One region of the Ensifer sp. D2-11 genome, then DNA from elsewhere that is predicted to be linked to it. Evidence: riboswitches for the same ligand, from Rfam matches in the RefSeq annotation. Region 1 holds a riboswitch; each other region holds the start of a gene.
What was found. A riboswitch is a leader RNA that binds a small molecule or an ion and turns the genes downstream of it on or off. The one in region 1 is predicted to bind thiamine pyrophosphate.
Positions count from the first base shown of each region.

Region 2: another riboswitch for thiamine pyrophosphate. It lies ahead of thiC (phosphomethylpyrimidine synthase ThiC); the one in region 1 lies ahead of thiD (bifunctional hydroxymethylpyrimidine kinase/phosphomethylpyrimidine kinase).
Region 3: another riboswitch for thiamine pyrophosphate. It lies ahead of thiB (thiamine ABC transporter substrate binding subunit); the one in region 1 lies ahead of thiD (bifunctional hydroxymethylpyrimidine kinase/phosphomethylpyrimidine kinase).

Region 1 covers NZ_CP096434.1:531,263-538,452, reverse strand. Annotated here, with positions in the region: gene M1D34_RS19710 (UTP--glucose-1-phosphate uridylyltransferase) at 1-470, shown strand, start outside; gene exoP (succinoglycan biosynthesis transport protein ExoP) at 525-2,885, shown strand; gene M1D34_RS19700 (hypothetical protein) at 2,928-3,176, opposite strand; gene thiD (bifunctional hydroxymethylpyrimidine kinase/phosphomethylpyrimidine kinase) at 3,237-4,037, opposite strand; TPP riboswitch at 4,166-4,268, opposite strand; gene M1D34_RS19690 (peroxiredoxin) at 4,482-5,141, shown strand; gene M1D34_RS19685 (serine hydrolase domain-containing protein) at 5,261-6,265, opposite strand; gene M1D34_RS19680 (beta-galactosidase) at 6,368-7,190, opposite strand, start outside.
Region 2 covers NZ_CP096434.1:96,300-103,489, reverse strand. Annotated here, with positions in the region: gene dctD (C4-dicarboxylate transport transcriptional regulatory protein DctD) at 1-580, shown strand, start outside; gene M1D34_RS17700 (aq_1923 C-terminal domain) at 705-2,723, opposite strand; TPP riboswitch at 2,929-3,040, shown strand; gene thiC (phosphomethylpyrimidine synthase ThiC) at 3,139-4,974, shown strand; gene thiO (glycine oxidase ThiO) at 4,976-5,953, shown strand; gene thiS (sulfur carrier protein ThiS) at 5,950-6,147, shown strand; gene M1D34_RS17680 (thiazole synthase) at 6,150-6,923, shown strand; gene M1D34_RS17675 (thiamine phosphate synthase) at 6,920-7,190, shown strand, end outside.
Region 3 covers NZ_CP096433.1:3,382,938-3,390,127, forward strand. Annotated here, with positions in the region: gene thiP (thiamine/thiamine pyrophosphate ABC transporter permease ThiP) at 1-750, opposite strand, end outside; gene thiB (thiamine ABC transporter substrate binding subunit) at 782-1,810, opposite strand; TPP riboswitch at 1,859-1,972, opposite strand; gene M1D34_RS16085 (GNAT family N-acetyltransferase) at 2,106-2,591, shown strand; gene M1D34_RS16090 (thiamine diphosphokinase) at 2,669-3,319, shown strand; gene M1D34_RS16095 (ABC-F family ATP-binding cassette domain-containing protein) at 3,324-5,150, shown strand; gene M1D34_RS16100 (amino acid ABC transporter permease) at 5,216-6,037, opposite strand; gene M1D34_RS16105 (basic amino acid ABC transporter substrate-binding protein) at 6,107-6,916, opposite strand; gene rplS (50S ribosomal protein L19) at 7,043-7,190, opposite strand, start outside.

The DNA of each region.
Region 1 (7,190 bases):
TGGCCGGCCTCATGGACCTCTATCACGAGGTTGGCGGCAACGTCGTCGGCGTCGAGCAATGCGCCGCCGAGGAAGCATCGAAATACGGCATCGTCGGCAAGGGCGAGACGGTCCGGCACGGTTTCTCCGTAACCGAGATGGTCGAAAAGCCCGCCGCCGGAAAGGCACCGTCCAACTACTATCTCAATGGTCGCTACATCCTTCAGCCGGAAATCTTCTCGATTCTGGCCCATCAGACGCGCGGCGCCGGCAATGAGATCCAGTTGACCGATGGCATGCTGACGCTTTCGCAATCCCAGTCCTTCCACGCGCATCCCTATGAAGGCCGCACCTTCGACTGCGGCTCGAAGCAGGGCTTCATCGAAGCCAATGTCGCCTTCGCCCTTGCTCGTGCGGACATCGGCGATATCGTTTTCGAATCCGTCCGCGACATGGTTCTGTCTCACGAAAGCCGCATCCGGGCGGCATAAGCGGCGGCTTCCGGCAGTCCTGCGGGACTGCCGGAACAAGGACCGGAGAAGAAGATGAACAGAACGGCCCCCATGAAACAAAGAAGCGTTCCATTGAGCAGCATCATGCCCAGCGAAGAACAGTCAGACGGCTTTATCGACCTCGACCGGCTTGTCGCCGCAGTCTTTCGTCGTGCCCGGCTTGTGGCCGCATTCGTCGTGCTCTTCATTGCGCTGGGGGCCGCTTATCTCCTGTTTGCCACGCCCTATTACACGTCGATGACGCAGATCCTTCTCGACGAAAACCTGTCCAAATACGCCGAGGAAGAACCTACCCCGGTAAACAGCCAGATGCTCGATACCCAGATTGCGAGCGCGGTCGAGATCCTGAAGTCCGGCGAACTCGCCCTGCGCGTCGTAGACAAGCTCAAGCTTTCGGAAAACGATACCATCCTCAATCCGCCGCGCTCCCCGGTCGACATGGTCAAGGAATGGCTGAAGACGGCAACCGGGCTGTTTTCGGGCGGGCCGGATGTCACGGAGGAGGCAGCGCGCAACGGACGGCGGCAGAAGGCGGCCGCGATCATACAGCAATCGCTCGCGGTCGAGCGTGTCTCGCGCAGCTCGGTCGTGGCCGTTGCCTTTCGCTCGAGCGACCCCTTGCTCGCGGCGACCATCGCGCGCGGCTACGCAAGTGCCTATCTGACCGATCAGTTGAACGCCAATTTCGAGGCGACCGAGCGCGCATCCGTCTGGCTGCAGGAACGGCTTACGGACCTCCAGCAGCGCTCGCAGGCCGCCGCGCTCGAAGTCGCGCATTTTAGGGCCGAAAACGGTCTGACGGCTGCGCGGGGCGAGTTGATGTCCGAGCAGCAGATGGCCGACCTCAACAGCCAGCTCATCGTCGCCCAGGCCGATACGGCAAGTGCGTCGGCCCGTTACGACCAATACAAGTCGATCGTCGACCAGGGACCGGAGAACGCGGTCAAGAACGCCACCATTTCCTCCAAGGAGGGTGACAATTCGGTGATCCGTGACCTGAGGACGCGCTATCTCACCGTCGGCAAGCGCGAGCGGGAAGTCTCGGACAATTTCGGCGCCGACCACCCGCAGGCGGTATCGCTCCGCGCCGAGCAGGAGGATGTCGCGCGGCAGATCTACCAGGAACTGCAGCAACTCACCGCAAGCTACAAGAACGAATACGAGGTCGCCCAGTCGCGCGAGGAATCGCTCAGGAAGAGCATCCAAGGCATTGCCGGCAAGACCTCCGACGCCAGCGAGCAACTCGTGCAATTAAGGGAGCTCGAACAGAAGGCAGCGGCTCTGAAGACGCTCTACGAGTCCTATCTCGGGCGCTACGAACAGGCGACGCAGCAGCAATCCTTCCCGATCGCCAAGGCTCGCGTCATCTCCGAGGCCGGCGTGCCCGTGTCGCCGTCGAGCCCCAAGAAAACCATGACTCTCGCGCTCTCGGCCGTGCTCGGCATGATGGTCGGCGGCGCTTACGCGGCCTTCCTCGAATTCCGCGAACGGACTTTCCGCCTGGAGGGCGACATACGCTCGATCCTCGGCCATCGCTCGCTCGGCTACGTTCCGCTGCTCGGAACGCGCATGAAGAAGAAGGCACAACTGGTCCATGCGCATTTCGGCTCGGTGAAAAGACACGACGAAGCGGTGGACGATACGATGCCGTTCCAACGACTTTCGCGCATCGTCGTCGATGCGCCGCGTTCGACCTTCGCGGAAACCTTCCGCAACGCCAAGCTTGCCTGCGACCAGATGCTGGCCGGCAGCGAAAGCCGCGTGATCGCCATTGCATCGGCCCTTCCGGACGAGGGAAAATCGATCATTGCCGCGAACTTCGCCGCACTACTGGCGGCGAGCGGCAAGCGCACCCTGCTCATCGATGCCGATATACGCAAGCCGGGACTGACGCAGATGATCACGCCCGCCCCGCGCACCGGGCTCGTCGAAACGCTGACCGGAGAAGCCACCTGGCCCGCCGGAATCAAGGTGGACCAGCGCACCAAGCTCGCAATCCTTCCGGCCGGCGGCGCCTCGCATCAGCGGCATCAGAGCAACGAACTGCTCGCCTCGCCGGCCATGGCGAACCTTATCGAGAACGCCCGCAACGCCTTCGATTATGTCGTCGTCGATCTTGCCGCACTCGCCCCTGTCGTCGACGCGAAGGCCTTCGCGCCGCTGGCCGACGGCATTCTCTTCGTGGTCGAATGGGGAAGGACGCCTTCGCGGCTCGTACGCGATCTGCTCCACTCGGAACCGTTGATCAATTCGAAGGTGCTGGGCGTCATCCTCAACAAGACGGATATGAACGAACTCGGCAAATACAGCGACTTCGACGGGGCGGAGAAATATCGCCATCGCTACGGCAAATATTACGTCGAGAATACGACCACGGAAAACACCGCCGCTTGAGGCGACCGCGGCCGCGCCACTTGTGTGCGCGGCCTTTCGCCGTCAGACCCTGCGGCGATCGACGATCCAAGCGGCTGCCATTAACGCAATGACCGCCGTAAGGGCAATCAGTGCCAGCGCGTAGAAGAGCGAATATTCGACCAGCGACGGCAGGATCGAAAGAGCACGCCGCGCCCTGCTTGGCGACCGCCGCCAATCCGGCAGGTCGTCACGGTTGAAAGCCTCCAGCCGGCGGGTAAGAAAGTGCATATCGCGAAAACCGATTGCCAATCGAAGCCATGGAGCGGTCATGCTGCTGAACAACCGTGGCGATAGCGAGGCACTTCAGCGCCCCGAGCCGTCACCCGGCAGTCAATCTTTCCACCATCGGTGGAAGTGATGAACCGGACCGCGCCCCTGACCTATCTCCAGGCTGTCGGCTGCTGAGATTGCGGCATGCAGATACGCCTTGGCTGCGCTCGCCGCTTCGATCAGCGGCACGCCTTTCGCAAGGCTGGCGGCAATGGCTGCCGAAAGCGTGCAGCCGGTGCCGTGGTCGTTGCGCGTCTCGATCCGCCCGGCGGGAAGGCGGACAAGAGTGTCGCCGTCGAAGAAGAGGTCTGTGGCCTCCTGGCCCTTCAGGTGCCCGCCCTTGACCAGAACCGCATGTGCGCCCGTCCGCATGATCGCTTCCGCCTGGCGCGCCATCTCCGCCTCGTCCCCGGCGATTGCGCGCCCAGTCATGAGCGCGGCCTCGGCAAGATTGGGCGTGACGACGAGCGCCAGCGGCAACAGTTCTTCGATGAGCGCGGCAACGGCATCCGGACGAAGCAGCGCATCGCCGGAGGTAGCCACCATGACGGGATCCACGACGGCCAGTTTCCCGAACCGGCGCAATCCATCAGCAATGGCGGCGATCGTTTCCCGACGCGAGACCATGCCGATCTTGACGGCCTTCACGTCGAGGTCGGAGAAGACGGCGTCCATCTGCGCCGACACGATTTCAGCGGAAACATCCTCGACGGCCGTCACACCCCTGGTGTTCTGGGCCGTGATCGCAGTGATGACGCTGGCGCCGTAAACGCCGAGCGCTGAAAACGTCTTGAGGTCCGCTTGAATGCCGGCGCCGCCGCCCGAGTCCGAGCCGGCGATGCTGAGCGCGATCGCCGTCATGCGCAGTCCTCCTTCGCACGAGGGCAGATGATGCTTGCGAGTGGTACGGCAATGGACGTCATCGATCGATCTCCAGACGGAACATCACGGAGATCCAGGAAAAGGCGATGAAAAGGCGAACTTGCCGCTGGCGGCCTTCTTTCCGTTCCTACGCCGGCATGACCCGGATCAGGTTCAAGGGTCCGGCTCAACGCCATCTCAGCACCGTCTAGTGCTCCCCTCGGAATGCGCTATCTATGCGGCTGTAGCAGACCGATGTCAACGCGACCGCGCAAAGGCTTGTAAGACCTATCTTTTAGGCCAGCCGGCAAAAATATACCCGCAGATTGGCAAGCTATGATGCAGTCATTCCTTCTGCCGCCGTCAATCGCTCGTTTCCTCCTCGAAAACGGCGGAGATTGCGTTATTCTTAGCGAAATTTCGTCGTACAGGAGGGAACACGCCATGAGTCTGCGCATCAACGATACCGCCCCTGATTTCACCGCCGAGACAACGCAGGGCACGATCAATTTCCATGAATGGATCGGCGACGGCTGGGCTGTCCTCTTCTCCCATCCGAAGAACTTCACCCCCGTCTGCACGACGGAACTCGGCGCCATGGCGGGGATCGAGCCGGAGTTCCGCAAACGCGGGGTCAAGATCATCGGGATCTCGGTCGATCCGGTCGAGAGCCACTCCAAGTGGAAGAACGACATCAAGGTCGCGACCGGCTTCGAGGTCGACTACCCGCTGATCGGCGACCGCGATCTGAAGGTGGCAAAGCTTTACGACATGCTGCCGGCCGGCGCCGGAGAGACGTCCGAAGGCCGCACCCCGGCTGACAATGCCACGGTGCGCTCGGTCTACGTCATCGGCCCCGACAAGAAGATCAAGCTGATCCTCACCTATCCTATGACCACCGGCCGCAACTTCAACGAGATACTGCGCGCCATCGACTCGATCCAGCTCACTGCCAAGCATCAGGTGGCAACGCCCGCCAACTGGCAGCAGGGCGAGGACGTCATCATCACGGCCGCCGTCTCCAACGAGGACGCCGTGCAGCGTTTCGGCTCTTTCGACACCGTGCTTCCCTATCTCCGGAAGACGAAGCAGCCAACGGCATAGCAAAACCCGCTGGCCAACAGTCAGTCGTAAGGGCGCGTCAATTCATCAAGGGTTGACGCGCCCTTACCGCTTCTTCCTAATATTCTTGTTTAATACCCTCAGGGCAGAACCATCCTGCCTCAATCCGCTTTGGCGGTGGAGATGATCTCCGCCAGAACCCCGTGCAGGGCGTCGCGATAGCCGTTGCGTGCCGAGGGGCCGCTTTCATCCGACGTCATGACCACCGTCAGGTTCAGGGACGGCACTATGTAGAGCATCTGGCCGCCATAACCCCAAGCGTAATACACATCCTCGTCGCCGATCCGGCGCGTGAACCAGCCATATCCATAGCCGTCGCCGGTAAAACGGGAGGCGGTGCGCGGCTGCCAGGAAAGCTCGACCCAATCGGCCGGGACGACCTGCCGTCCGTCCGCGGTGCGGCCGCGATTGCGATAGAGCTCGCCGAAGGCAAGCAGCGACCGCGCGCTCATCGCCATCTGGTTGCCGCCGAGATAAATGCCCTGGGGATCCCGCTCCCAGGCACCGATCCGGAAACCCTCGACCGGATCGAGCCATTCGCGCGCAAGCGCCAGTGTCGGCCTGCCGCCGACCTTGGTCAGTATTGCCGAGAGCAGATGGGTCGAGGCGGTCGAATAAAGCATCCGCCCTCCGGGCTCGTCGTCGAATGGCTGTGCCAGTGCGAAACGAACCCAATTGCGGCTAGACACCCAGCGGCCGTAGTTCGGTCCGGACATCCGCCCCAATCCCGCCTGCATCGAAAGCAGGTTGCCGATGGTGATGTCGTTGATCCGGGGGTCGGCCTGCGACGGGAGGTCTTCCTTCAGGAGCGGCGCGATCTTCTGCTCCGGGCCGTCGAGCAGACCCTTGTCGATCGCGATGCCCACAAGTGCGGACACGATCGATTTCGACGCCGACTTGATGTTGGTCGACTCCGAGGGCGTGTGGCCGCGATAACCCTTCTCGGCGATCGTCTCACCGTCCCTGGCAACGACCACAGTCTTCAGCGGTTTCAACTCGTCCCTGGTCTCCAGGCTCGTCAGCAAGGTGGTGACGGACTGATCCTGCGCGGCTGCCGCCGAGTGGAAACCGAGGAGTGCAAGGAGCGTAATAACGAGCATAGTCATGCGTTCGACCTAGGGCGAACGGCACGACAAGTCATCAAGTGCAATCCAAGCTCACGACGATGTGACCTCGCCGAAAGGTCGGCTACATCGATGCTCCGGGGTTCATTCTTTCCAGATCGCAACATCGACGGGTTTTAGCGTGCGGCCTCCCACGTAGAACTCGGCCGAGGCGCCCGCGGGCACCTCCGCGGGGATCCGGCCGAAATTGAAGGCGAAACGGAGATTGCCACGGCGCGTCACGCGAAGATCGCCGAGGTCGGGCAGGCTTTCCAACCCAGCCCAGCCGAGCGCGTCGCCGATCACCTTGTCGAGCAATGCCCCGTTGGCCGCAACCGCCAGGTAGCGTGCCTTGTCGTTGCCGACGAGCGCCGGCGTGCCGTTACGATACTCCCCGTCGAAGCTTGCGAGAACGGTCTCGTTCGTCCTGACGGTCTCGCGCCAACCGCCCGCCTCGTAGGCCTCGTTGCCATAGAGAACGGTTTCGCTGTGAAACTCCGGCAGCGACTCGACCCGCGAGACGCTGACATCGATGAGCTTCGCCAGCGGTCCTGGTGGTAGTCCCTCGGGGATGTGCATGTCCCTCGTCTTGCTGCCGCTGCGCGCACCGAAGACCACCTTGGCATCCGCTCGCGCGAGCCGCTCCACGAAAGCCTCCTCGGCAATGACGAGATCCGGCGCGAGGATCAGCTTGTATCCGTCGAGGTCCGAGTGCTGGCCGATGAAATCCACATCGACGCCGAGGCGGGCCGCCGTCGAATACCAGTCGAGCGCAACCGCCGAAGCGGAATAGCTCCGCCCCTGCGGCAGGACGCGTGTCGCCCAGCGAGATTCATAGTCGAGAAGAATCGCGACCTGCGCCTTGCCACGCACCTCTCCCTCGGGCAGGCGCTTCATTTCAGCGACGACTTCGGCGACTTCAAGATAG
Region 2 (7,190 bases), 430 kb from region 1:
GCTCGGCACCAACCTGACCCGCCCCGTCGACATCCGCGTCGTCGCCGCAGCCAAGGTCGATCTCGGCGACCCGGCCGCGCGCGGCGATTTCCGCGAGGATCTCTATTACCGGCTGAACGTCGTGACGCTCTCGATCCCGCCCCTGCGCGAACGGCGCGACGACATCCCCCTCCTCTTCTCCCATTTCCTGGCCCGCGCCTCGGAACGCTTCGGCCGCGAAGTGCCCGCGATCTCGGCTGCCATGCGCGCGTACCTGGCGACGCATTCCTGGCCCGGCAATGTGCGCGAGCTTTCGCACTTCGCTGAACGGGTGGCGCTGGGGGTGGAGGGAAACCTGGGAGTTCCGGCCGTAGCGCCCGCCTCAAGCGGAGCGACCCTGCCGGAAAGATTGGAACGCTACGAGGCCGATATCCTCAAGCAGGCGCTCACGGCGCATTGCGGCGACGTCAAAGAGACCCTGCAAGCCCTCGGCATCCCCCGCAAGACTTTTTACGACAAGCTGCAGCGCCATGGGATCAACCGGGCAGATTATGTCGAACGGGCAGGCCCGGGGCGTCCCAATGCCATATCGAAAACTTGAGCCTGCGGCAGCGACAAAGTCGGTGGCGGTGCGGCAGGTTTAAGCCCCTCCCACCTGTGGGGAGGGGCGATCACTTGCTCGGCGCTGCAAGTCGTCTTCGCCCGGCCTGCGGTGAGAAGGCCGCCTATTCCGCCGTCGCCTCGAAGTCGACCCTGTCGAGAAGCAAGAGCGGATTTTGCGAAGCAACCGCGAATTCGAGCGCACCGATTCCGTTCGCGGATTTCGATTTGACCGTCAACGTGAACATTCCCGGTTTGGCAATGAACTGCGAAGCCGCGTCCAGCACGTCCTGCAACCGAGGCTCCTGCGCGGCAAACTGCTGCAACGCCACCGAAGCCGTCATCGTGAGCATGCCGCGCGCCTGATCCTCCGTCATGTCGTTTTGCTCGGCATAGGCCCGTATGGCCTTGGCGGCGAGACCTTTGTCCTCGATCTTCAGCTTTGCTTCACGGGCGGTGAGGCCGAACAGCGCTGCCCGCATCTTCGCCTCGTCGCCGGAAAAGAAGTCGCCGCTCACGCCCCCTAGCAGGCCGGAGAGGGAAAAGCCGCCGATATCTTTTCCACGTGTGGAGATATCCCTGATGACCAGAGTCTGGTTCGGCTCGTCCCAGGCGGCTTCGATGTTGGACGACAGGACCACCTCATTGAAACCGAGGTTGCGAAGCTGCGCGAACGGCTCGTCGTGCATATGCTCCGGGATCGGCAGGGTCAGATCCTGATATCTGATGCGGATGTCGGTCGGAATGCCGTTGCGGGCCTTCGTGAGCGCCAACTCGTAATCCTTGAGCGAGAAGCGGACGCGCCTCGGCACCGAATCCTGTGCGTCGCTCTCGGCGCCTTCGGTTTCTGTATCGGGCAGATCGGCATCCAGACCCGCCAGCCGGACCGTACCGAATTCCGGCAACAGTGTCGTAAAGGGAAAACTCTCGCGCTGCCGCTCGTCGAGCGCGACCATCCTCTGCAGACCCTCCAAGGTCGAATTCCAGGAAAATCCCGAAATGCTCACTTCGGAGACCTTGATGTAGTCCGCGCCCTCTCCCATCGAGAGGCCATTCAGCGTGCCGTCAAGCTTCCGTCCATCGACCTCAAGGGCGAGGCGGTCTATCGAAACCTTGATCCTCTCGCCTTCGTCACCGTCCTTCATCGGCGCGTCGATCGTAAGGCCGAGCATTTCCATGTCGGCCTTCCTCGTCATGTCGATAATCGACAAGACCCGATTGAAATAGGCTTGGCGTTCCGCCGGCGGCAATTGATCCGGCGCCGAGACCGACTTCAGCTTTTCCAGCGTCTCGACCAGCGGCTCGGCCGGCATTCGCATGCTGAAGCCGCTGCTGCGAACCTCGTCATAGCCGAAGCTCGCCTCGCCATCCGAGAAGGCGATGTCCTTTACCGAAATCGGCCCATAGACAGGCTTTGCCTCGTTGTCGTCCGGGCCGGCTTTTTCGGTATAGAGCCGCGCCAGATAGGCGGCATCGATATCCTGCGCCGTCACGGCTCCGATGGAACCCGCCACCCTATTCTTCTTACCGCCCTCTCCCCCCGAACGGTCCACGCCGACTTCGAAGCTGCCGCCGCTCGCCGAATAGCGGGCGATACGCCCATCGGCGATGCCTTCCGAGACCACGTTCTTGTAGATCAGCTTCTGCTCGGTCCCGGCAACGATCTCGGCGAAGACGATCTCCGGGGCGGAGATACGCCTTGCCGTGAAAAGTTCTACTCGCTTGGAGATCGAGAGTTCGCTCTTCCCGCCGAACATCTGCTCCAAGGTGCCGCGATCGAAATCTGCTTCTTCGACGACCGCGCGCGGGACAGAGACCGTGCCGAAAGCAGTCTTGAGCTCAAGGCCGCTTACTTCGAGCATGCCCTGGAGGAAAAAGATACTGGGCCGGCCGTCAACCGCGGCGATACGAACGTCCGACCCGTCCTTCAGCGGCAAGGCCACGTCGCGCAGATGAATTCGCCCAAGGAAATCCGCTTCGACGCTGGCCGCTTTGCCACCGCGCTCGGCGATCAACCTGCTCACGCGATTTTCTACGATGGTCTTGTAGCCGGCCATGCCGGCGGCGGTGATTGCTATCACCGCAACTGCGGCCCAAAGCGCCTTGCGTCTCTTTTTTCCTGTCCCTGCCTCAGCTTGCCCCACGACAATCGTCCTTCCACTACCTGCTTCACCGCGCCCCATTCGTGACGGGTGATTAGATGCAAGGAGCTGCATTTGCAAGCATGGCGGGAGGACAATCCAGAGCAGATAACTGACGCGCCCGACATCCTCACCCGGGACCGGACCGCGCCGGAGGCGGCCATTCAAAAACCATCTTGACGCCGCGCCGATAACCGGTCCTAATTGCGCCATTCACCAGGGGGGTCCCGGCAAGGGGCTGAGATACTGCTAGAGCGCGCAGTGACCCGTTGAACCTGATCCAGTTCATACTGGCGTAGGGACGGTGCAGACGTGCGACAGCCAGGAATCCGTGTACCCGCGATCCGTCGGCCAAACGTCTTTTCATCCTTCCGACTTCAGAACTGGGTCTCCAACGCGAAAACTTTGGAGCCTCAAGATGAATCTAGTCAAACCTCTCACCGCGGCGCCCTCGGTCACCCAGGGACCGCTTCCCGCATCCCGCAAGGTCTACAAGCCGGGCGATATCCATCCCGACATCCGCGTGCCGATGCGCGAGATCGCGCTCCATCCGACCTCCGGCGAGCCGCCGGTCACCGTTTACGACTCCTCCGGTCCCTACACGGTCGAAAACGCCGATATCCGCATCGACGCGGGCCTGCCACGCCTTCGCAGCGACTGGGTTCTCAAGCGCGGCGATGTCGAAAGCTACGACGGCCGTGCGGTGAAGGCCGAGGATAACGGCTTTGCGACCGGCGAAAGGCTGACGCCGGAATTCCCGGTTCGCAATCGGCCGCTCAGGGCCAAGCCCGGAAAAGCGGTGACCCAGCTCGCCTATGCCCGCGCCGGCATCGTCACGCCGGAGATGGAGTTCATCGCCATTCGCGAAAATCTCGGCCGGAAGGCCGCGAAGGAGGCGCTCGCCCGAGACGGCGAAAGCTTCGGCGCCTCGGTCCCCGATTTCGTGACGCCGGAATTCGTCCGCCAGGAAGTGGCCGCCGGCCGGGCGATCATTCCGGCCAACATCAACCATCCGGAAGCCGAGCCGATGATCATCGGCCGCAACTTTCTGGTGAAGATCAACGCGAATATCGGCAATTCCGCCGTCACCTCCTCGATGGCCGAAGAGGTGGAGAAGATGGTCTGGGCGACGCGCTGGGGCGCCGATACGGTCATGGACCTTTCCACCGGCCGCAACATTCACAACATCCGCGAATGGATCATCCGCAATTCGCCGGTACCGATCGGCACGGTACCGCTCTACCAGGCGCTGGAAAAGGTAAACGGCATCGCGGAAGACCTTTCCTGGGAGGTCTTCCGCGACACGCTGATCGAGCAGGCGGAACAGGGCGTCGACTATTTCACCATCCATGCCGGCGTCAGGCTTCACTATATCCCGCTCACCGTGGATCGCGTCACCGGCATCGTCTCGCGCGGCGGGTCGATCATGGCAAAATGGTGCCTGCATCATCATCGCGAAAGCTTCCTCTACGAGCATTTTGAGGATATCTGCGACATCTGCCGCGCCTATGACGTCTCCTTCTCGCTCGGCGACGGCCTGCGTCCCGGCTCGATCGCCGATGCCAACGACCGGGCTCAGTTCGCGGAGCTCGAAACGCTCGGCGAACTGACGAAGATCGCCTGGGCCAAGGATTGCCAGGTGATGATCGAAGGGCCGGGCCATGTGCCGATGCACAAGATCAAGGAGAACATGGACAAGCAGCTCGCCGTCTGCGGCGAAGCGCCCTTCTATACGCTCGGGCCGCTGACCACCGATATCGCGCCCGGCTACGACCACATCACGTCAGGCATCGGCGCGGCGATGATCGGCTGGTTCGGCACCGCCATGCTCTGCTACGTGACGCCGAAGGAACATCTGGGCCTGCCCGACCGCAACGACGTCAAGACCGGCGTCATTACCTACAAGATCGCTGCCCATGCCGCCGATCTCGCCAAAGGGCACCCGGCCGCCCGAACCCGCGACGACGCACTGTCGCGCGCCCGCTTCGAGTTCCGCTGGGAGGACCAGTTCCACCTCTCGCTCGACCCCGAGACCGCGCGCAATTTCCACGACGAGACGCTGCCGAAGGAGGCGCACAAGGTCGCGCACTTCTGCTCCATGTGCGGGCCGAAATTCTGTTCGATGCGGATTTCCCACGATATCCGCGCCGAGGCGCAGAAGGAGGGCCTCGAGGCCATGGCCGCGAAATATCGTGACGGCGGCGACCTCTACATGCCGCTCGATGAAAGCAATGCCGCGCCCGCTGGAGAATGAGATGCGCGTGCTGATCAGAGGGGCCGGCGTCGCCGGCCTCACCGCCGCCCATGAACTTCTCGCGCTCGGCGCCGAAGTAACGATCATCGAAAGTGCCGCCGGCTTCACCGGGGCTGCTTCCTGGTATGCGGGCGGCATGCTCGCTCCCTGGTGCGAGCGGGAAAGCGCCGAGGAAACCGTCCTGACCCTGGGGATCGGCGCCGCCGACTGGTGGGAAGCCGCCCTCCCCGCCGGTTCCGTCCACCGCAACGGCACGCTCGTCGTGGCGCAACCGCGTGACGGAGCCGAACTCAAGCGCTTCGCCTCGCGCACCTCCGGCTTCCGCTGGCTCGATGCGGAGGAGATCGCAGCGCTGGAGCCGGCCCTCGCCGGCCGTTTCCGGCAGGCGCTGTTCTTTCCGCAGGAGGCGCATCTCGACCCCCGCCGGGCACTCTCGGCGCTCCGGCAAGGGCTGGCGGCACGCGGCGCCGCGTTCGCCGGCGAGGACATGGACGATCGCGGTTTCGCGCTCACCGTCGACTGCACCGGCGCGTCGAGAATTGGCGGGATCGACGGGCTTCGCGGCGTTCGCGGCGAGATGGCCTATCTGCAGACGGACGAGGTGGCGATCTCCCGCCCCGTGCGCATGCTGCATCCCCGGATCCCGCTCTATATCGTGCCGCGCGGCGGCGGGCTCTTCATGTGCGGCGCGACGATGATCGAGAGCGACGACGCCGGTCCGATCACCACCCGTTCGCTGATGGAACTGCTGAACGCCGCCTATGCGCTCCATCCGGCTTTCGCCGAAGCGCGCCTGGTCGAAACCGGCACGGGCGTGCGCCCGGCTTTTACCGACAACCTGCCGCGGGCCTCGCGCCGTGAAAACACGATTACCGTCAATGGCCTTTATCGGCACGGCTTCCTCCTCTCCCCGGCCATGGCCGGGGAGGCGGCAGCACTGGCCCTTGGCGAAGAGAATCTTAGAGGAGATATCCGATGAAGCTGACCATCAACGGCGAGGAACATGAGCTTCAGGCCGCGACGCTCGCCGAACTCCTGCAGCGCCTCGAATTCGAGGGCGACTGGCTGGCGACCGCCGTCAACGGCGAACTCGTCCGGAAGGCAGACCGCGCCGGTCACCGGCTTGAGGACAGCGACCGTATCGAAATCCTGTCGCCCATGCAGGGAGGCTGACGATGCCGCTATTCTATGAAACAGAGGTCCGATCGCGGCTCCTGCTCGGAACCGCCCGCTATCCCTCGCCGGCCGTGCTCGCCGAAGCGGTGCGGCGGTCGGGCACCGATATCGTCACGGTCTCGCTCCGCCGCGAGACGGCCGGCGGGCGCCAGGGCGGCGCCTTCTTCGAGCTGATCCGCGAACTCGGCGTGCGCGTGCTGCCCAACACCGCCGGCTGCCATTCCGTCTCGGAGGCCGTGCTGACCGCCAGGATGGCGCGCGAGGTGTTCGGCACCGACTGGATCAAGCTGGAAGTGATCGGCCACCAGGACACATTGCAGCCGGACGTCTTCGGCCTCGTGGAGGGGGCTCGCATCCTCACCGGGGAAGGTTTCCAGGTCTTCCCCTACACGACGGACGACCTCGTCGTCGCCGAAAGGCTGCTGGAGGCGGGCTGCCAAGTGCTGATGCCCTGGTGCGCGCCGATCGGCAGCGCCATGGGACCGCAGAACGTGCAGGGCTTGCGCGCCATGCGCGCGGAATTTCCCGACGTGCCGCTGATCGTCGACGCTGGCGTCGGCCGCCCGTCCCACGCGACCACCGTCATGGAGCTCGGCTACGACGCGGTGCTGCTCAACACGGCTGTTGCCGGCGCTGCCGATCCCGCCGCCATGGCCGAAGCCTTCGCCAAGGCGATCGATGCCGGCCACGCGGCTCACGGCGCCGGCATGCTGGAGCCGCGCGATATGGCCGTTCCATCCACGCCCGTCATCGGAAAGGCAGTCTTCTCGTGAAGCTCGATCCCTTCTATCTCATCGTCGACAGCGCCCAATGGATCGAACGGCTGGTGCCGCTCGGCGTCAAACTCGTGCAGCTCCGCATCAAGGACCGGAACGAGGAAGACATCCGCCACCAGATACGGGTCGCCAGGGCAGTCTGCTCCGCCCATGCATGCCAGCTGATCGTCAACGACTACTGGCAGCTGGCGATAGAGGAAGGCTGCGATTTCACCCATCTCGGTCAGGAGGATCTGGCGGAGGCCGATCTTGCCGCCATCCGTG
Region 3 (7,190 bases), on a different replicon from region 1:
GAGAAGCAGCGCTCCGGTAAGGGCGACCTGAAGTGCCGAAAGGGCGATCGCCCGCGGCGGGTCGAAGTCGAAGCGCAGCGCCTGATAGATCGCCACTTCGATCGTGCTGGCGGCCGGCCCGCCGCCAAGCGTCAGCACGAGCGTGAAGCTGGTGGCGCAGAGCATGAAGATGAGCCCGGCGATGCCGGGAAGCAATCCGCGGATCACCGGCCACTCGATGAAGCGAAAGGTGGCGAAGGATCCCATGCCGAGATTGGCGCTGGTGCGCCAGTATTCGGCCGGAATGCGCTCGATGCCGGCAAGCATCAAGCGTGCGGCGAGCGGCATGTTGAAGAAGACATGGGCTATGAGAATGCCGGAGAGGCCATAGATGCTGACCGGCTGCTCCAGCCCGGCTGCCGAAAGCACCCTGTTCAAGAGCCCCTGCCGGCCCCAGATTTCGATGAGCCCGAGTGCGGCGACGAGCGCCGGCAGGCCGAGTGGCAGCGCCAGAAGCCGCAGCACCCAGATGCGGCCGGGGAACGAAGCCTGGCGGGCAAGTGCCCGGGCCACCGGTATGGCGAATAGGATGGCAAGAAGTGTCGAGAGGCTGGCCTGCAGCAGGGTGAAGCGTGTGATGCGCCAGATATAGGCATCGAAAAGCGGACCGGCGCCGGCGCTGCCGGCCGATTGGGCAAGCAGTGCCGCGCCGGCGAGGCCGACGAAAAGCAGGATGCCGCCGAGGGCGAAGGCCCCGGCGGCGATGGTCATCCTGCTTTCCTTTGTGCCGGACAATCCGGCCTCAGTTCCGGCTCATGGCGGCCAGCCATTCGTCGATCCAGGCCTTGCGGCTGGCGGCGACCTCCCCGGAGGGAATGAGGAACGTCTTTTGCGGGTCGACGAGCTTGCCGAAGGCTTCCGGCAGCGGCTCCTTGGTCGCCGTCACCGGCATCATCCAGTTGGTCGTCGGGATGATCGACTGGAATTCCGGACCGATCATGAAGGTCAGGAAGTTCCGGGCGAGTTCCGGGTCCTTCGCGTTCTTCGTCAATGCGGCGACTTCGATTTGGATATAGTGGCCTTCGGCGAAGGGGGCCGCCTGGTAGCGCTCGGTGTTCTCCGCGACCATGTGATAGGCAGGCGAGGTGGTGTAGGAGAGAACCATCGGCGCCTCGCCCTTTGTGAAGAGACCGTAGGCTTCCGACCAGCCCGGCGTGACCGTCAGCACGCGGTCCTTGAGCTTCGCCCAGGCCTCGCCGGCCTTGTCGCCATAGACCGACTTCACCCAGAGCAGGAGGCCGAGGCCGGGGGTTGAGGTCCGCGGGTCCTCGATGACGATCTTCTGCGACGGATCGCCCTCGACCAGTTCCTTGAGGCTCTTCGGTGGGTCCTTCAGTGCCTCTGTGTCGTAGACAACGGCAAAATGGCCGTAGTCATAGGGTATGAAGGTGTCGTCGGAGAAGCCGCCCGGGACCTTGACGGAAGCGGTATCGGCGCCGTGCGGTGCGAAGAAGCCGGTCGCCTTCGCCTCCGCCACCAGATTGGTGTCGAGGCCGAGTACGATGTCGGCCTTCGATCCCTGACCTTCGAGCTTCAGCCGCGTCAGGAGTTCGACCCCGTCGGCGACCCCTACATAGTCGACCTTGCAGTCACAGGTCTTCTCGAACGCTTCCGCCACCTTGGCGCCCGGCCCCCATTCGGTGATGAAGCTCTCATAGGTATAGACCGTCAGCGTTTTTTCCGCGGCCGCCGCGCTCACGGAAAATGCCGCGATCGAAGCGGCGGCGATCGCAAGCCGGCCAAGGATTTTTCGATGGAGTGAACTGGACATTCTGGCACCTCTCCCTTTGTTGTTGCTGCAATGGGAAAAGCGCGTATCGGTCCGATCGCTTCTAATCCCTCCGCCGGTATGAGCCGGATCAGGTTCCGCGGGTTGGCTCGAAGCCTCTCAGCCATGGTCGCAAAGCCGGCCAGGGCACCCCGTTAGAGCAGCAAAAGATTTAGCTTCCGGCGACGGCTTAGGCAAGCTGAGTTTCAGCAGGGACGTTTGCCGTCCGCGCCGGGCGCGCTATTAAAAGTCAAACAATTGCCGGCGCCGTTTGTTCGCCGAAAGCGGAGACAATTCCATGCCAGACATGCTCGTCCGCCTCTATGCCTTGCCCGAGGGCCGTCCATCGCGTCTCGACCCCGACGTCCGCATCCGGCGGGCGCTTGCGGCCGAGCGGCGGGTCGTCATTCCCTGGATCGAGGAGCGCTTCGGGGCGGGGTGGGCCGGCGAGGCCGAAACCGCCTTCTCCTCGACGCCGGCGCGCATCCACATCGCTCACCATCGGGACCGGATCGTGGGCTTCGCCTGCCATGACGTAACCGCGCTCGGCTTCTTCGGTCCGACCGGAGTGGACGCGGCCATGCGCGGCAAGGGCATCGGCGAGGCCCTGCTCGTCGAAAGCCTGCTGTCCATGCGCGCCGCCGGCTATGCCTATGCGATCATCGGCGGCGTCGGCCCCGCCGAATTCTATGCCCGCGCGGTCGGTGCGGTGGAGATCGCCGGATCGACGCCCGGCATCTATGACGGCATGCTTTTCCCCGGAGATCCGGCGTCCGGAACCTGATCCGCGCAGCATGCGTTCGCAAAACAGCAGCCGGAGCCCTTTTCCTTCGCCGCTGCTTTGCGCTATGGGCTTCTGCCATGACCCGATCACCCTTCACCATCCTGCTCGGCGGCGCGCTGACGCCGACAGACCGGCTCGCTCGACAGCTCGAAGGCAGCCGCTTCGTCGCCGCCGACGGCGGCATGCGCCATGCAAGGACGCTGGGGGTCGTTCCCGATCTCTGGGTCGGCGACTTCGATTCCACGGACGAGGCGCTTCTGGCGGAGTTCGCCGGCGTCCCGCGTGAACGCCATCCGGCTGCCAAGAACGCGACCGATGGGGAGATCGCCGTCGAGGCGGCCCTCGAGCGTGGCGCGACCTCGCTCGTCTTCGCGGGCGGACTCGGCGGCGCGCGCAGCGATCACGCTTTCCTGCACCTCCTCGGCACCGTCGCGCTTGCCGAGAGCGGCGTTGCGGTGATGATGACCTCCGGCGAGGAGGAGGCCTATCCGCTGCTGCCCGGCTCGCAGGAGATCGAGTTGCCGAAAGGCAGCCTCTTCTCGATCCTCGGCTTTGCGGACCTTGACGGTCTCTCGATCGAGAACGTGCGCTACCCGCTGAAGGATTTTCATCTGCCCTTCGGCTCGTCGCGCACCATTTCGAACATCGCGGATGGCACGGTCCGCTTCACCCTGAAATCCGGCCGGGCCGTCATTCTCGCCCGGCCCTATGATCTTTCCGGAGCCTGATGCCTTGGCGCCTCCCATCCTGAAGCTTGACGACATTCTACTGACCTTCGGCGGCACGCCGCTGCTCGCGGGTGCGGGCCTGCAGGTCGAGCCGGGCGATCGCATCTGCCTCGTCGGCCGCAACGGTTCGGGCAAATCGACGCTGATGAAGATCGCCGCCGGGCTTGCAGAACCCCAGTCGGGCGAGATCTTCAGGCATCCATCGGTGACGATACGCTATCTCCACCAGGCGCCCGATTTCGACGGCTTCGATACGGTCCAGGCCTATGCGGAAGCCGGCCTCGGACCAGGCGACGATCCCTACCGGGTCGCCTACCTGCTGCAGCATCTGGGGCTGACCGGGGAGGAAGAGCCGACGCGCCTTTCCGGCGGCGAGGCGCGTCGTGCCGCCCTTGCCCGTGTGCTTGCGCCGGAACCCGACATTCTGCTTCTCGACGAACCGACGAACCATCTCGATCTGCCGACGATCGAGTGGCTGGAAGACGAGCTCGTCCGCAGCCGTTCGGCGCTGGTGCTGATTTCGCACGACCGGCGCTTCCTCGAAAAGGTGTCGACGGCGACCGTCTGGCTGGACCGCGGCCAATCGCGCCGCCTCGATCGCGGCTTCGCGCATTTCGAGGCCTGGCGCGACGAGGTGCTGGAGGCGGAAGAGCTCGAACAGCACAAGCTCGGCAAGGCGATCGAGCGCGAAGAGCACTGGCTGCGCTACGGCGTGACCGCAAGGCGCAAGCGCAACATGCGCCGGCTCGGCGAGCTGCAGGACATGCGGGCCCGCCATCGCGGGCACAAGGGGCCGCAAGGCACGGTCCAGGCCACCGTGGCCGACGCCAGGGAATCGGGCAAGCTCGTCATCGAGGCGGAGAAGATCACCAAGGCCTATGGCGATCGCACGATCGTCGCGCCGTTCTCGATCCGCGTCCACCGCGGCGACCGCATCGGCCTCGTCGGACCGAACGGCGCCGGCAAGACGACGTTGCTGAAGCTCCTGACCGGTCAGCTCGCGCCGGACACGGGCAGCGTCAAGCTAGGCACCAATCTGGAGATCGCCACGCTCGACCAGAAACGCGAGGAGCTGAACCTGGACGAGACGCTGGCGCATTATCTGACCGACGGGCGCGGCGAGACCCTCCTCGTCAATGGCGAGCAGCGCCATGTCACCGGCTACATGAAGGAATTCCTCTTCCAGCCGGAGCAGGCGCGAACGCCCATCCGCGACCTGTCCGGCGGCGAACGCGCGCGTCTCATGCTCGCCCGCATCCTGGCACGCCCGACCAACCTCCTGATCCTCGACGAACCGACCAACGACCTCGATATCGAGACGCTGGACCTGCTGCAGGAGATCGTGGCCGGATTTTCCGGAACGGTGATCCTGGTCAGCCACGACCGCGATTTCCTCGACCGTACCGTGACCTCGACCATCGCTCCGGCCAACCCGGAGGCGCCCGATGGCCGCTGGATCGAATATGCCGGGGGCTATTCCGACATGATGGCGCAGCGCCGCGGCGCACTCGAGGAAAGGCGCCGGAGCGAGAAAGCCGAGAAGGCCAGATCGAGCGGCGCCTCCTCGTCGCCGAGCGAACATCAGAAGGCGAAGGGCAAGCTCTCCTTCAAGCAGAAATTCGCGCTCGAAAACCTGCCGAAGGAGATTGCCAGGTCGGAGGCGGAGATCGCGAAGCGGGAAGAGAAGATGGCAGATCCCGACCTTTTCTCGCGCGACCCGAACGGCTTTGCCAAGCTCGCCGCCGAGCTTGAGAAGCTCAGGACGGACCTCACGCGCATGGAAGAGGAATGGCTCGAACTGGAAATGCTGCGCGAGGAACTCGAGGGCTGAGCGGGCGGACCGTGACGGCAGCGTTGGAGGTGCAGTACTCCCCTGCCTGCCCGACTCCCCCTTGCCTATCGCACTTGCGACCGCCTCAACCGCCGCTCGACCGCCCGAAGGGCCAGCGACAACCCAATCGTCAGCACGAGATAGACATAGGCGACGATGGAATAGGTCTCGAAGAAGCGGAAGGAGCCTGAGGCATAGACCTTGCCCATCTGGGTGATGTCGGCGACGCCGAGCACCGAGACGAGGGAGGAATCCTTGACCATCGCCACGAAGTCGTTGCCGAGCGGCGGCAGGATGACGCGGATCGCCTGCGGAAAGACGACGAGGCGAAAGCGCTGGTAGCGGGAGAGCCCGAGCGCCTTTGCCGCCTCCACCTGGCCCTTGTCGACCGACTGGATGCCGGCGCGGAAGACTTCGGCGATGAAGGCCGAATAGCCGATCATCAGCGCCATGATTGCCCGCCACATCAGCGACACGTCGCGAACGACGAACGGCTCGATCCAGCCCGCCGAAATCAGCGGCGCCGCCACGAAATTCGCGACCGTCACCAGTGCAGGCGCGCCGACGAAGGCGATATAGAACAGCAGCACGAGGATCGGTACGCCGCGGATGACTTCCGTATAGAAGCGCGCGATCTGGCGCAGGACCACATGCTCGGAAAGCGCCATCAGGGCCACGCCGAGGCCGAGCACCGTTGCGAGCACGAAACCGACGAGAGTGACGAAAACGGTGACGCCCAACCCCTTCAGGACGACGGTGAATACCTGCGTGAAGATATCATTGGCGGCGATGACCGCGGCCAGTGCCGCAGCGATCACGAGAAGGGCGATCAGCCACCAGGGATAATCGTCCTTCCCGGAAGTGTCGGATGATTGGACCGGCGTCATTTCAATTCCAGTAGGTGGAAGCGGGACGTGGGCGGAAAACCGCACATGCGTTTTATCCCGTTCCGGCGGTCAGCCGCCCATCTTGTAGTCGAGGAACCACTTCTTGTTGAGCGCGTCGAAGGTGCCGTCCTCCTTGAGCGCCTTGATGGCGGCATTGACCGGCGCGACGAGTTCCGATCCCTTCGGGAAGATGAAGCCGAAATCCTCGGTGCCGAGCGGCTCGCCGACCACCTTGAGCTGGCCGTCGGAGGAATCCACATAACCCTTGGCCGCGACACTGTCGGTCAAGACCAGATCGACGTCGCCGGCCTTCAGCGCCTGCACCGTCGCACCGAAGGTTTCGAACAGCTTGATGCGCGGGTTCTGCTCGTTGCCGTCGAGAACCTCGTAGACGGCCGTGTAGAAAGGCGAAGTCCCGGGCTGGGCGCCGACCAGACCGCTTTCGAGCGCTGCGAAGCTCTTGGCATCGTCGAAGCGGGTCTCGTCGCCGCGCACCAGCATGAACTGCTGCGAGCGCATATAGGGATCCGAGAAATCGACCTTCTCCTTGCGGTCGTCCTTGATGGTGATTCCGGTCATGCCGATCTGGTATTGACCGTCGGAAACCGCCTGGATCATCGCATCCCAGCTCGTGTTCTGGTACTCGACCTTGAAATTCAAGCGCTTGGCGATCTCGTTCATCGCGTCATATTCCCAACCGATGGCCTGGCCGGATTTCGGATCGACGAACTGCAGCGGCGGATAGGCATTCTCCGTCACCACGACGACCGTCTTGCCGCCGAGGTCGGGCAGGTCGCTGGCGAAAACGGGCGCAGAGACTGCGAATGGAACGGCAAGAACTGCGGCAATGCCCGCAAGCACGTGGCGACGAATTGTCATTGGAGGAACTCCCAGATTGTGGCGACAGAAAATGTCATAAAATCTATGGGGAGCACAAGCGGCTGATACCAAAAAGAAAGGCGGCCCGAGGACCGCCTTTCCGCACAACTCTGAAGAGTCGAAAACTTATTCTGCTGCAGCTTCCGCAGCCTTTGCTTCTTCCGCTGCCTTTGCCTCGGCGGCTTCGGCTGCTGCCTTCTCGGCGGCCAGAGCCTGGGCGGCTGCGACCTTTTCAGCCTCGATGCGTGCCTTCTCCTCGACAACGGCCTGGCGC